Regions from separate parts of the Shewanella sp. Pdp11 genome, predicted to be linked through region 2. Evidence: predicted binding sites of a transcription regulator. Region 2 holds the regulator's gene; each other region holds the start of a gene.
What was found. The regulator LexA, encoded in region 2, represses DNA repair genes until DNA is damaged. The targets are predictions, from matches to a motif close to TACTGTATNNNNATACAGTA.

Region 1: the regulator LexA is predicted to act here: its motif matches at 1,844-1,863, upstream of recG (ATP-dependent DNA helicase RecG).
Region 3: the regulator LexA is predicted to act here: its motif matches at 2,632-2,651, upstream of AYJ58_RS16275 (DNA topoisomerase III).

The regions. Positions count from the first base shown of each region.
Region 1 is NZ_CP015194.1:208,751-213,042, forward strand. Features, by position in the region: gene AYJ58_RS00970 (sensor histidine kinase) at 20-1,099, shown strand; gene AYJ58_RS00975 (response regulator transcription factor) at 1,099-1,695, shown strand; gene recG (ATP-dependent DNA helicase RecG) at 1,880-3,955, shown strand; gene AYJ58_RS00985 (DUF3014 domain-containing protein) at 4,155-4,292, shown strand, end outside.
Region 2 is NZ_CP015194.1:790,446-794,737, forward strand. Features, by position in the region: gene coxB (cytochrome c oxidase subunit II) at 1-1,078, opposite strand, end outside; gene AYJ58_RS03635 (cell division inhibitor SulA) at 1,481-1,993, opposite strand; gene lexA (transcriptional repressor LexA) at 1,990-2,610, opposite strand; gene plsB (glycerol-3-phosphate 1-O-acyltransferase PlsB) at 2,771-4,292, shown strand, end outside.
Region 3 is NZ_CP015194.1:3,686,073-3,690,364, reverse strand. Features, by position in the region: gene AYJ58_RS16290 (CvpA family protein) at 1-436, shown strand, start outside; gene purF (amidophosphoribosyltransferase) at 490-2,004, shown strand; gene AYJ58_RS16280 (hypothetical protein) at 2,210-2,497, opposite strand; gene AYJ58_RS16275 (DNA topoisomerase III) at 2,664-4,292, shown strand, end outside.

The sequences.
Region 1 (4,292 bases), 580 kb from region 2:
ACAGTTTCACAGAGGCATCATGATGAGCACTCCCCTTCAGCTCGAACGAAAACTTGCTTGGGTGTATTTGATAAACTTAGTGTTTTATCTTATCCCTCTAGCCATAAATCCCTATCCAAGCTGGAAAATCGCCCTCAGTTTTGCTGTGTTAATCCCTTTTATTGCCAGCTATTTTTGGACCTATAAGTGCAATAACCGTAGCGCCTATCGGCCCATTCTGATTATGGTGGCGATAGCAATAGCGATCACCCCAATCAACCCAGGATCTATCTCACTCTTCACTTTTGCGGCTTTTTTCATTGGTTTTTTTTACCCTCTACGGACCTGTCTATTGGCGCTTGCTGCCATCATCGGCCTACTATTTGCCCTCAATGAGATTTACCACTTTAACAGTTACTACTTTCCGCTTTACGGCTCGGGGTTAGTGCTCGGCGTGGGTATGTTTGGTGTTGCCGAACGCAGACGTTATCGGCATAAATTAAAAGAACAGCAAAGTGCCCAAGAAATTACCACCTTGGCCACTATGCTTGAGCGTGAGCGTATCGCGCGCGATCTACACGACATTATGGGCCACAGCTTATCTTCGATTGCGCTTAAGGCGGAACTGACCGAAAAACTGCTGGAAAAACAAGAATACCAACTGGCCACTACCCAGCTTAATGAACTCGGTCAAATCGCCCGCGAGAGCCTCAGCCAAATTCGCCATACTGTATCGGATTACAAACATAAAGGACTCGCGGATAGCGTGACACAACTGTGTAAACTATTGAGGGAAAAAGGGATCAGTGTCGAGCTAACAGGCAGTATCCCCAAATTACCCGCCAGAATGGAGAGCCAGCTAGGGTTAATTGTCACTGAACTGGTGAATAATATTTTACGCCATAGCGGCGCAAGTCAATGTATTATCGACTTTATTCAACAGCCAGATCGACTAATCCTTGAAGTCAAAGATAATGGCACAAGTAAACCTATCGCCGAAGGCAATGGCCTCACTGGCATACGCGAACGTCTCGACATTTTAGGTGGCAGCTTGAGCTATAATCTCGAACAAGGATATGCATTTACCGTCAGTTTACCTTTGCAGGGAGCAACAGATTAATGAAGATTTTATTGGCGGAAGATCAAGCCATGGTGCGTGGCGCACTCGCAGCACTCCTCACGCTTGCGGGAGGCTTTAATATCACCCAAGCGAGTGACGGCGACGAAGCCCTTAACCTACTCAAACAACAAAGTTTTGATCTCTTGCTAACCGATATCGAAATGCCCGGGCGCACAGGCCTTGAGCTGGCCGCTTGGGTAAAGGAGCAACACAGCCAAACTAAAGTTGTGGTCATTACTACCTTCGGCCGCGCTGGCTATATCAAACGCGCCATCGAAGCCGGTGTCGGCGGGTTTCTGCTTAAAGATGCCCCCTCGGAAACCTTAGTCAACGCGATTCAACAAGTGATGGCGGGTAAACGGATAATTGATCCTGAACTGGCCATGATGGCAATTGGTGACGTCGACCCACTCAACGATAAAGAACGCCGCGCCCTTCGCCTCGCTAGCGAAGGTAAATCCACCGCCGACATCGCCGAAACCCTCTTTATCGCCGAAGGCACAGTGCGCAACTATCTCTCCGAAGCCATAGCCAAACTCAATGCCAGCAACCGAATCGATGCAGCGCGGATCGCCAAACAAAAGGGTTGGCTGTAATCAGATTAACGGTTAACCACTCTTTCGATTATATCGACAATTTCTGCGGCCTTAGTCGAAACCTAAGGGCCGCAAACTGACGTTAGTTAGGCTAGCAAATAAGTCCCTCATTCTGCTTGAGATTGCCTTACGCTTATTCTCTGTTAATATATGTATAAATTCACAGTGATTGAGTGCTAACGACTTGCAGCAATTGGATCTTGTTCCGATCACCGACCTCAAAGGCGTCGCCAAAAAGGTCGCGGAGAAACTCGCAAAGCTCGGCATCACAACAGTACAAGATCTGCTGTTTCACTTACCCCTGCGCTACGAAGACAGAACCCAAATCTATCCGATTGCCGCCCTCATGCCCGGCAGTTACGGCACCATAGAAGCTGAAATCCAATCGACGCAAATCATCCAAGGCCGCAAGCGCATGCTGGTCTGCAATGTGCGCGATGATACGGGCAGCTTGAGCCTGCGCTTCTTTAACTTTTCTGTCGCCCAGCGTAATGCCATGCAAAATGGTTTAATGATCCGCGCCTACGGTGAAGTGCGCCGTGGTGGTCACCAAGCCGAGATAGTGCATCCAGAATATAAAGTCGTCTATCCCGGTGAAGATGTTCACCTGAGCGATACCCTAACGCCGATTTATCCCACAACTGAGGGCTTAAAACAGGCGAGTTGGCTAAAGCTGACCGAGCAAGCTTTGGCATTACTGGAAGATGGCGGTTTAACTGAGCTGCTACCACCGCAGTTGCAACCGAATAACATCAGCCTTAAACAAGCGCTGCAGACGCTACATCGACCTCCTGCGGGGATCTCTCAGTTCGATTTAGAGCTAGGCCAACACCCAGCCCAGCAGCGACTGGTGCAGGAAGAGTTACTCGCCCATAATCTCAGCATGTTACGCCTAAGGCAGCGCAGTAATTTAGATGCAGCGGTGACCATGCAGGCCACGGGGCAGTTGCTCAATCCCTTCCTCGCCGCTTTGCCCTTTAAGCCCACAGGCGCCCAGCAAAGAGTGGTGGCCGATATAGGCAAAGATTTAGAAAAGCCGCACCCTATGATGCGCTTAGTGCAAGGGGATGTGGGCTCGGGTAAAACCTTAGTCGCGGCGATGGCTGCGCTGCAAGCGATTGAAAACGGTTATCAAGTTGCCATGATGGCGCCGACCGAGCTATTGGCCGAGCAGCATGCAACTAACTTTGCCGCTTGGTTTGAGCCACTCGGGCTTAAAGTCGGTTGGCTAGCGGGTAAACTTAAAGGCAAGGCAAGAGCGCAATCCCTTGCGGATATTGAATCCGGCGCCGCCCAAATGGTGATTGGCACCCATGCCATCTTCCAGCAGCATGTGGTCTTTAATAAACTCGCGTTAATTATCATAGATGAGCAGCACAGATTCGGCGTACACCAACGCTTAGGTCTGCGGGAAAAGGGCGTGAGCCAAGGTTTCCATCCGCATCAATTGATCATGACGGCAACGCCGATCCCGCGCACGCTAGCGATGACAGCCTATGCGGATCTCGACACTTCTATTATCGATGAACTGCCGCCGGGACGAACTCCAGTAACCACAGTGGCGATTGCCGATTCACGCCGCAACGAAGTGCTTGAACGGGTACGTAACGCCGTCATCACAGATAAACGTCAGGCCTATTGGGTGTGTACTCTGATTGAAGAATCCGAAGTGCTCGAATGCCAAGCCGCCGAAGACACGGCCGAAGAACTGCGCCTCGCCCTACCCGAGCTCAATATTGGCCTAGTGCATGGCAGGTTGAAGAGCGCTGAGAAACAACAAATCATGGCCGATTTTAAGGCGGGCATCATTCATCTTCTTGTGGCAACGACAGTGATTGAAGTCGGCGTAGACGTGCCTAATTCCAGCCTGATGATCATTGAAAACCCTGAACGTTTAGGCTTAGCGCAATTACACCAACTACGCGGACGAGTCGGCCGAGGCGCCATCGCAAGCCATTGTGTGTTACTCTACAAGGCGCCATTGAGCCATACCGCCACCCAAAGACTGAGTGTACTCAGACAAAGTAATGACGGTTTCATCATAGCGCAGAAAGATTTAGAAATTCGTGGCCCGGGTGAAGTGCTTGGCACTAAGCAAACGGGACTGGCCGAACTGAAAATTGCCGACTTAGTGCGCGATCAAGCTTTGATCCCGCATATTCAAAAACTGGCAAATCACGTGATGGCGCAGGCCCCCGAAAAAGTCGATGCGATTATCTTACGTTGGCTGGGGCACAAGCAGCACTATGTGCAGGCTTAGGCTGTAAAGGGGAAAGGCCGAGGAGTGACATCTGCCTCGATACTCAAAATAAATTGTTTATGTTCAGCTAAGCGCTATAGACAAGCGCATGGAAACTTGCAAAATGAACCAGCGGCATTCCAATCGTCCGCTCTTGCACTTTTAATGTTAGCTGCATGTATTCACCACGTTACCTTGACACTCAAGCGAAGGATGTAAAATGCAAGTTAATCAAGATGATAGAATAACACCTCAAGAGACTTCTTCTAGCAGTAATCGCTTTGCGCTTTTTGCGATCGTGCTCGTCGTGCTGCTTTCTGTCGGAGGATATTATTACTACAGCGGTGACTCAGATTCA
Region 2 (4,292 bases):
CAGTATTATTGCCCCATGCATTACGCTCATAGGTAATAACGGCGGCCATTTCTTGTGCCGTCAATTGCTTACCAAAGGCTTGCATGGCGGTACCCGCTTTACCGTTAATCACGATTTCAAGGTGGCCGCTGAGCGGTCCCGTTGCTATCGGACTGCCTTTGAGGTGTGGGAATACGCCTTGTAACCCCTCGCCATTAGGCTGGTGGCAGGCTGCGCAGTGACCGAGGTAAACTTGCTCACCTTGGATCATTAGCTCCTCTTTGCTAAGGGTCTGTGACAATGCAGCTTGAGCAGCTTCTGCCGCCGCGCCTGCAGCTTGTTTTTGCTCCGCTACCCAAGCTTCAAACTCGGCTTCGGGTAGGGCTTGCACTACAATGGGCATAAAACCATGGTCTTTACCGCAAAGCTCGGCGCACTGACCACGGTAAATGCCGGGTTTGTCTATGCGAGTCCAGGCCTCATTGATAAATCCTGGGTTGGCATCTTTCTTCACCGCAAAAGCGGGAACCCACCATGAATGGATCACATCTTCTGAGGTCATCAGGAAGCGAATTTTGCGGTTTATCGGCAGCACGAGCGGCTTATCGACCTCCAAAAGGTAGTGTTCACCCTTGGTTTCGGTACCGTCGATTTGTGTTCTTGGGGTTGCGAGTATGCTGTAAAAATCAATGTCTTGATCGAAATAGCTGTAGTGCCATTTCCATTGGGAACCTGTGACTTTAACGGTGAGATCGGCATTGCTGGGATCTTCCATCGCAATTAAGGTTTTTGTCGCTGGAATCGCCATTAAGATCAAAATGATAAATGGCAGAATCGTCCAAGCGATTTCAACTTTAGTGCTTTCGTGAAAGTGCGACGCGACAGCGCCTTTGGATTTTCTGTGATTGATCATGGCGTAAATCATCACGCCAAAGACCACAAGGCCAATGGCGCAGCAGATATACAAGATGGTCATGTGCAAGTGATAAACCTTGCCACTGATCTCGGTTACGCCAGGGGTCATGTTGAACCGCATGTCCGCGGCGGCCAACGGTGGTGCGAATAACACCACGAGTAAACAATACAACAATTGCTTCACAAGACTTCTCCTCTGCCAATTGCGAATAGCAACTACAAAGAAGAGCAACACAGTAAGTCTCAACTCTATGCAAACTCTTCAGTTTCCAAAAAAGCGTTTTTGACTTCAACGTGCGTTGGCGGCTGTTACTTTTAATTAAGTATTGTTACTGCTGGTATTAGCCACGCTGGCACATACGACTGAAATAAATCTTTTCTCTATTTTTAGTGGCATTTTGAACTCGATTACGGCTCGAGTTATTTGCCACGGGCGGCGATATATCATCGCCGACTAAATCAACCATACTTGCTGTTTAAATATTGATCAAGATCACTTATTTATCTAATTGTCTGAAAAATTGCCAAAAAAAAGCCTCACATTCATAGGCGAGGCGGCTTTCAAGGTAAAAAAATAAATGAATATTTAATGTACAGCGCTAAAAAAAGATTGTTGGCCGAAGAGATTGCCTTGCTCAATGCGTACGTCGCCATGTAAGTGACTGTTTACGTCTTCAAGCACTATGCCCATGGCGCGGGCACTTTTAGCCACGATTTGCAGGCGACGATTATCGCGTGCATCCAGTGATTGGGTCCAAGTAATAACTGCACTGGACGTACCACTTGTTAAGGCTTTTTCCATCGCCCACAGGGTTTCGACTTCATCTTTAGCGTGCACCAGCAAGACTCTGTCCATACGCACGCCTGCATTGGCGAGCATTTGTTTGTAGCCAATGCTCGGTGGGTTGATGAGTACTAACCAACGACCCTGTTGGCTTAACTGGGCGAGTTGCGCACTCAAATGGATTAACTCTTGGCGGCCTTGAGTCTTAGTTGGCATGCAGGCGATAGGTGCGTGGTGCCAGTCATAGTCGGCATCACGGACTTCATCGAGCCACAAGCCCGGATGGCGGGGTGCATTGCCAAGTAGTTTGTTCATAGCCAATCTCCATTACGGATCACACCGACGGCGAGTCCTTCAATTGTTAAACTTTGATAGCCTAAATCCACTTTTATCGGGGAATAGTCTTCATTTTCGGCGTGTAGATAGACCACATTGCCTTTTTTTTCGAAACGTTTAACAGTGACATCGTCGTCGACTCTAGCGACAACCACTTGACCATTTCTAGCTTGTTGTACTTTATGAACAGCCAGCAAATCTCCTTCGAGAATGCCGATATTCTTCATGCTGTCGCCTTTAACCCGCAGTAAGAAATCGGCGGCGGGATGGAACATGCTCGGGTCGACTTGGTAGTACTGTTCAACATGTTCTTGGGCGAGGATAGGTTCACCCGCGGCCACTTGGCCGATGAGCGGTAAACCTGTTTCAGTTAAATCTTCGACTTCCGCAGGTAGGCGAATGCCCCGCGAAGTGCCCGGCATGATCTCAATGCAGCCCTTTTTCGCCAACGCTTTAAGATGCTCTTCAGCCGCATTGGCGCTCTTAAAACCTAAACGGGTCGCGATTTCTGCCCGTGTGGGTGGCATGCCAGTATCGGCAATATTTCGTTTAATTAGCTCTAAAATTTCAGCTTGGCGTGGCGTCAAAGGTCTCATGGTGTTTCCTGTTTTTCTATACAGTTACTGTTAGTATATACAGTATTATTTGCAGCGCAAGTATTAACCACTTTTTAGCTATGTTGGAGAGAATTAGCGAATATTACCCATAGTCTGGTATTCTATCGGGCTAGTAAACGTACTTAATTGCATAAGAATAATGCCTAAACACGACTCTCTTTGGTTGAAATCATTACGCTGGATCCAAAAACACTTAGTGCACACTATTGTTGTGCCTCAGGATCCCTTTGCCGATCTGAATCTGGATGCCTCCAGACCCCTTGCTTATGTGATGAAAACGGAATCGCTGAGTGACATCGCTGCCCTGAGTGAAATAACGGCAAAGTTAGGACTACCGAGCCCCTATGAGCCTTTAGTGGCGAATGGTGTGATTGCGCCTCGGGTTGTCTGCCTCCAGGGGCGTAAGCCGCTGTTTGGCGAGCGTGCCGGTAACGAGCCTTTCCTCGAATGCTTTATGCGTTTGTTAGCCGTGCATAAGGAGCGCCCTGAATTGGATATTCAACTGGTGCCCGTGAGCCTGTATTGGGGCCGCACACCAGGGAAAGAAGACGACACTATGAAGGCGGCTGTGTTTGAGCGGGAAAACCCGACTTGGCTGCGTAAGTGTCTGATGATTCTGTTCTTAGGTCGACATAACTTCGTGCAGTTTTCGAATGCGGTATCCCTGCGTTATATGGCCGACGAGCATGGCACAGACATGGGTATCGCCCATAAGTTAGCGCGGGTCGCGCGGGTGCATTTCCGTCGTCAACGCAAGGTGATGACAGGGCCTGTGCTGCCAAATCGCCAAGCACTGTTTCATTCGTTGCTCAAATCTGAATCGTTGCGTAAAGCGATTCAAGAAGAAGCCGTCAGTAAGAAGATTTCAGAGACCCAAGCGCGCGAGACAGCCATTGAGTATCTCGATGAAATCGCTGCCGATTACTCAGATAGTTTAGTTCGTATTGCCGAGCGTTTCTTAACTTGGTTATGGAACAAGCTTTACAGCGGGATCAATATCAAAGGTGCCGAGCAAGTTCGCCAGTTACACCACGATGGTCACGAGATTGTTTATGTGCCTTGCCATCGCAGTCACATGGATTACCTGCTGTTATCGTATATTTTGTACTATCAAGGTATGGTTCCGCCGCACATTGCCGCTGGTATTAACCTCAACTTCTGGCCTGCTGGACCTATGTTCCGTCGCGGTGGTGCCTTCTTTATCCGCCGTAGTTTTAATGGCAACAAGCTGTATACCGCAGTATTCCGTGAGTATTTAGATCAACTGTTTGCTAAAGGTTATTCGGTGGAATATTTCTCCGAAGGCGGCCGCTCACGTACGGGGCGTCTATTGGCGCCCAAAACTGGCATGATCGCTATGACGATGAACAGCGTGCTGCGCGGTATCGAGCGTCCAGTCACGCTAGTGCCTGTATATTTAGGCTACGACCATGTGATGGAGGTAGCGACTTACCATAAAGAATTAAGCGGTAAGAAAAAGAAAAAAGAATCTGTGTGGCAAGTGTTTGGCGCGATCCGCAAACTGGGTAATTTCGGCCAAGGTTATGTGAACTTTGGCGAGCCCATTACCCTGCAAAACTTCTTAAATGAGCGTGCGCCAAACTGGCGTAATGAGGTAGCCGATGATCCTGAGCAAAAACCGAGTTGGTTAACGCCAGCGG
Region 3 (4,292 bases), 2.1 Mb from region 2:
CAGTCTAATCCGCGGATTCGCCAAAGAAGCCATGTCCTTAGTGGTATGGTTCGCGGCTTTCTTTATTGCCAGCCAATTTTACCAAGATCTTGCCGTTCACTTAACGCAAATGAACGATGAGATGCTGCGTAATGGCGTGTCTATTGCCATCCTTTTTATTACCACTTTGGTACTCGGCGCCTTAGTTAACTATATTCTCGGACAACTTGTTGTCAAAACCGGACTATCTGGCACTGATAGGCTCTTGGGCCTATGCTTTGGTGCTATTCGAGGCGCGCTAATTGTCAGCGCCTTGCTGTTTTTTATGGATGCTTTCACAGGCTCGCCGAACACCCAATGGTGGAAGGACTCTGTGCTAGTGCCCGAATTTGGCGTTGTCATTCAATGGTTTTTTAACTATTTGGAAAACACCTCCAGCTTTGTACCCAAACTATAAGAAAATAAAATAATCCTAAGTGATAGAACATCTTACAATGAGGAAGCTTACCCATGTGTGGTATCGTCGGAATAGTTGGCCAATCATCGGTTAATCAGACCATTTATGATGCACTGACAGTGTTGCAGCACAGAGGTCAGGATGCGGCAGGTATTGTGACCATTGATCGTGGTGCTTTCAGACTGCGTAAAGCCAATGGTCTGGTCAAAGACGTTTTTGAAGTCAAACACATGCAACGCCTACAAGGTAATGCAGGTATTGGCCATGTGCGTTATCCAACTGCGGGCAGTTCAAGCGCATCTGAAGCGCAGCCTTTCTATGTTAACTCGCCATTTGGGATATCTTTAGCCCACAACGGTAACTTAACTAACACAGTCGAATTAGCCGAAGGGCTCATTAAAAAACGTCGCCACGTGAACACCACTTCGGATTCTGAAGTCTTGCTCAACCTGTTGGCCGACGAACTGCAAAAAACCACTAGCTTGACCCTGACGTCGGAAGAAGTGTTCGATGCGGTCGCTAACGTACACCAACAAGCTCGTGGCGCCTACGCGGTAGTTGCTATGATCATTGGCCAAGGCCTAGTCGCGTTCCGTGACCCATTTGGTATTCGTCCTCTGGTGTTAGGTAAGCATGAAACGCCAACGGGCACTGAATACATGGTCGCTTCTGAAAGCGTGGCACTCGATGCCGTTGGCTTTGAAGTGATGCGTGATGTCGCACCGGGTGAAGCGATTTATGTGTCAATTGACGGTCAGCTGTATACCCGTCAATGTGCAGCCGAGCCTAGCTATGCACCTTGTATCTTCGAATTCGTCTATTTTGCCCGTCCAGATTCGACGATCGACAAAGTGTCTGTATATGCCAGTCGCGTCAACATGGGCGCTAAGCTTGGCGAGAAGATTAAGAAAGAATGGTACGATCACGATATCGACGTGGTTATTCCTATTCCTGAAACCTCTTGCGATATCGCGCTGGAGATTGCCCGTTGCATGGACTTACCGTACCGCCAAGGTTTTGTGAAAAACCGTTATATTGGCCGTACTTTTATCATGCCAGGTCAACAGGAACGTAAGAAGTCAGTGCGTCGTAAGTTGAATGCGATTAACACTGAATTCAAAGGCAAAAATGTCTTGCTGGTGGACGACTCTATCGTTCGCGGTACCACGTCTGAGCAAATCATCGAAATGGCCCGTGAAGCGGGGGCCAAGAAAGTGTATTTTGCCTCTGCCGCGCCGGAAATTCGTTTCCCGAACGTGTATGGTATCGACATGCCAACGTCAAACGAGCTTATTGCCCACGGTCGTGATGCCGATGAAATCGCCAAGTTAATTGGTGCCGATGGCATTATTTTCCAAGACTTACCCGATTTAATTGAAGCGGTAAGAATGGAAAATCCAGCGATTAAACGTTTCGAAACTTCTGTTTTTGATGGTCATTACATCACTAGCGATGTGGATCAAGCGTATTTAGATCACTTGACGCAATTGCGTAATGACGATGCTAAAGCCGACCGTAACAAAGATATCGGTACCAACTTAGAACTGCATAACGTCTGTCATCCATAAGGTGAAACGTTAGGCGGATAAAAAGCCAGTGATAACGTCACTGGTTTTTTTATGGATCTTTTATAAATTGTTAATCGTCATTAGGGAAAGGTATCGCGATTGGGCGAGGGAACACGCCAGTGGATATTTGTTCTCGACATCCGCGTACTCAATCCATTGTTGGAGATGCGAGGCTACTGATCTTTTCAGCCATAGGTTAGTTGGCTTATGCCCAGATCCACAGCAGCATCCATACCCCGAATAAACTGCTTAAGCTATAGCGGGTGACTTGATGTTTAAGCACAAGCGATACACTCACCGCAATCGGCATCATTAACATGAATCCCCAAGCTAAAGGCATGGCGATGATTTTCATTTGTCCCAGCCAAGTGCTTGTGAGCATACTTATCGCGAGTAACATCAGGCTATGAAATAACAGTAACTGATTGAATCTTAATATCAATGCTGGACTGATTGTCATCGTCTGCCGCGCATTTATTGCAAATTGTCTCATAGCCACTCCTCTAAATTTCAGTGTATCTTAGTAGTTGTTGAGAACTATTCGCAATTGAATTTACATTTGAGTTTTGGTATTTAAGCTCGGTGCACAACAGAAATTTGCACTTAACGGGCATTTGGGCTAAATTGTACTGTAATTATATCCAGTGCTTGGTGTTTGTATGATCCTCTATATCGCAGAAAAACCTAGCCTAGGGCGGGCCATTGCCGATGTATTGCCTAAACCCCATAAAAAAGGCGATGGATTTATCGAAGCCGCCAATGGCGATTGTGTGTCTTGGTGTGTCGGTCATTTGCTCGAACAAGCGCAGCCTGATGCCTACAATCCAGAATATAAGTCTTGGAAATTTGAGCACTTACCCATAGTGCCGGACAAGTGGCAACTCAAACCTAAGGCCGCAACTCGCAGCCAACTCACAGTGCTAAAACGATTAGTCAAACAAGCCAACACGCTGGTTAATGCGGGCGATCCCGACCGTGAAGGGCAGTTACTGGTGGATGAAGTGATTGCTTATCTTGGGGTGACAGGGGACAAACTACATCAAACCCAGCGTTTACTGATCAGCGACTTAAACCCACAAGCCGTAAAACGGGCGTTAACTCAGCTACGCAGTAATCGCGAGTTTATTCCTTTGTCCACTTCGGCCTTAGCCCGTAGTCGTGCCGATTGGCTTTACGGCATGAATATGACGCGTGCGTATACCATCCAAGGTAAAAAGGTCGGTTATCAAGGCGTGTTGTCCGTTGGGCGTGTACAAACGCCTTTACTCGGGCTAGTGGTGCGCCGTGATGAAGAGATTGCCAATTTTCAATCTAAACCTTTCTATGAAGTGCTAGCGCATTTGGCGACCGAAAAGCAAGAAACCTTCAGTGCTAAGTGGCAACCCAGCGAAGCTTGCCAGCCATATATGGACGAAGAAGGGCGAGTACTAGCCAGAGGGTTAGCGCAAAATGTGGTGAGTCGCATCCACGATAAACCCGCTTTAGTGACCCAATTAGTGGCTAAGGACAAGAAACAGAATCCGCCTTTGCCCTACAGCTTATCCGCGCTGCAGATTGATGCAGCAAAACGGTTTGGCATGAGTGCTAAGGACGTGCTCGATACCTGCCAGAGTCTGTATGAACGCCATAAGCTCATTACCTATCCTCGCTCCGACAGCCGTTATTTGCCCGTCGAGCAACATAGCTTAGCGCCGTCGGTTCTTAAGGCGATTAGCAGCGGTGCCGCTGAGTTATTGCAAGGCGCCGATGCCCCCGATCCACGGCTTAAATCCAAGGCATGGGATGATAAAAAAGTGGATGCCCACCACGCCATTGTTCCTACCGAGAAGACGGCTAACTTATCCAGCTTGAGTCAGCGTGAGAGGCAGTTATATCTTCATATTGCCCGTCAATACTTAGCCCAGTTTTATCCAGTCTATTGTTACAGTGAAACCACAGTGCAAGTGACAATTGAGGGCGGCTTATTTAATACCAAGGCGCGTCAGGATAAATCCCTCGGCTGGAAGCAACTCTTTGCCCGCCAAGAGCCAAATGGCAGTAAGGCGAGTGGCAACAGGTCGACGGAAGAAAGCGCAGGTAAGGATGATGAGGAGAATGACGAGTTTATCGGCCAATTGCCCCCTCTGAAATTGGGGCAGGTTTTACATTGTACTCGCGGTGAATTGCTTGAAAAAAATACCCAGCCGCCAAAAGCTTTTACCGATGCCACTTTACTCGGTGCTATGACGGGGATCAGCCGTTATGTCACCGACGCTGAGATCCGTAAAATACTCAAAGAAACCGATGGT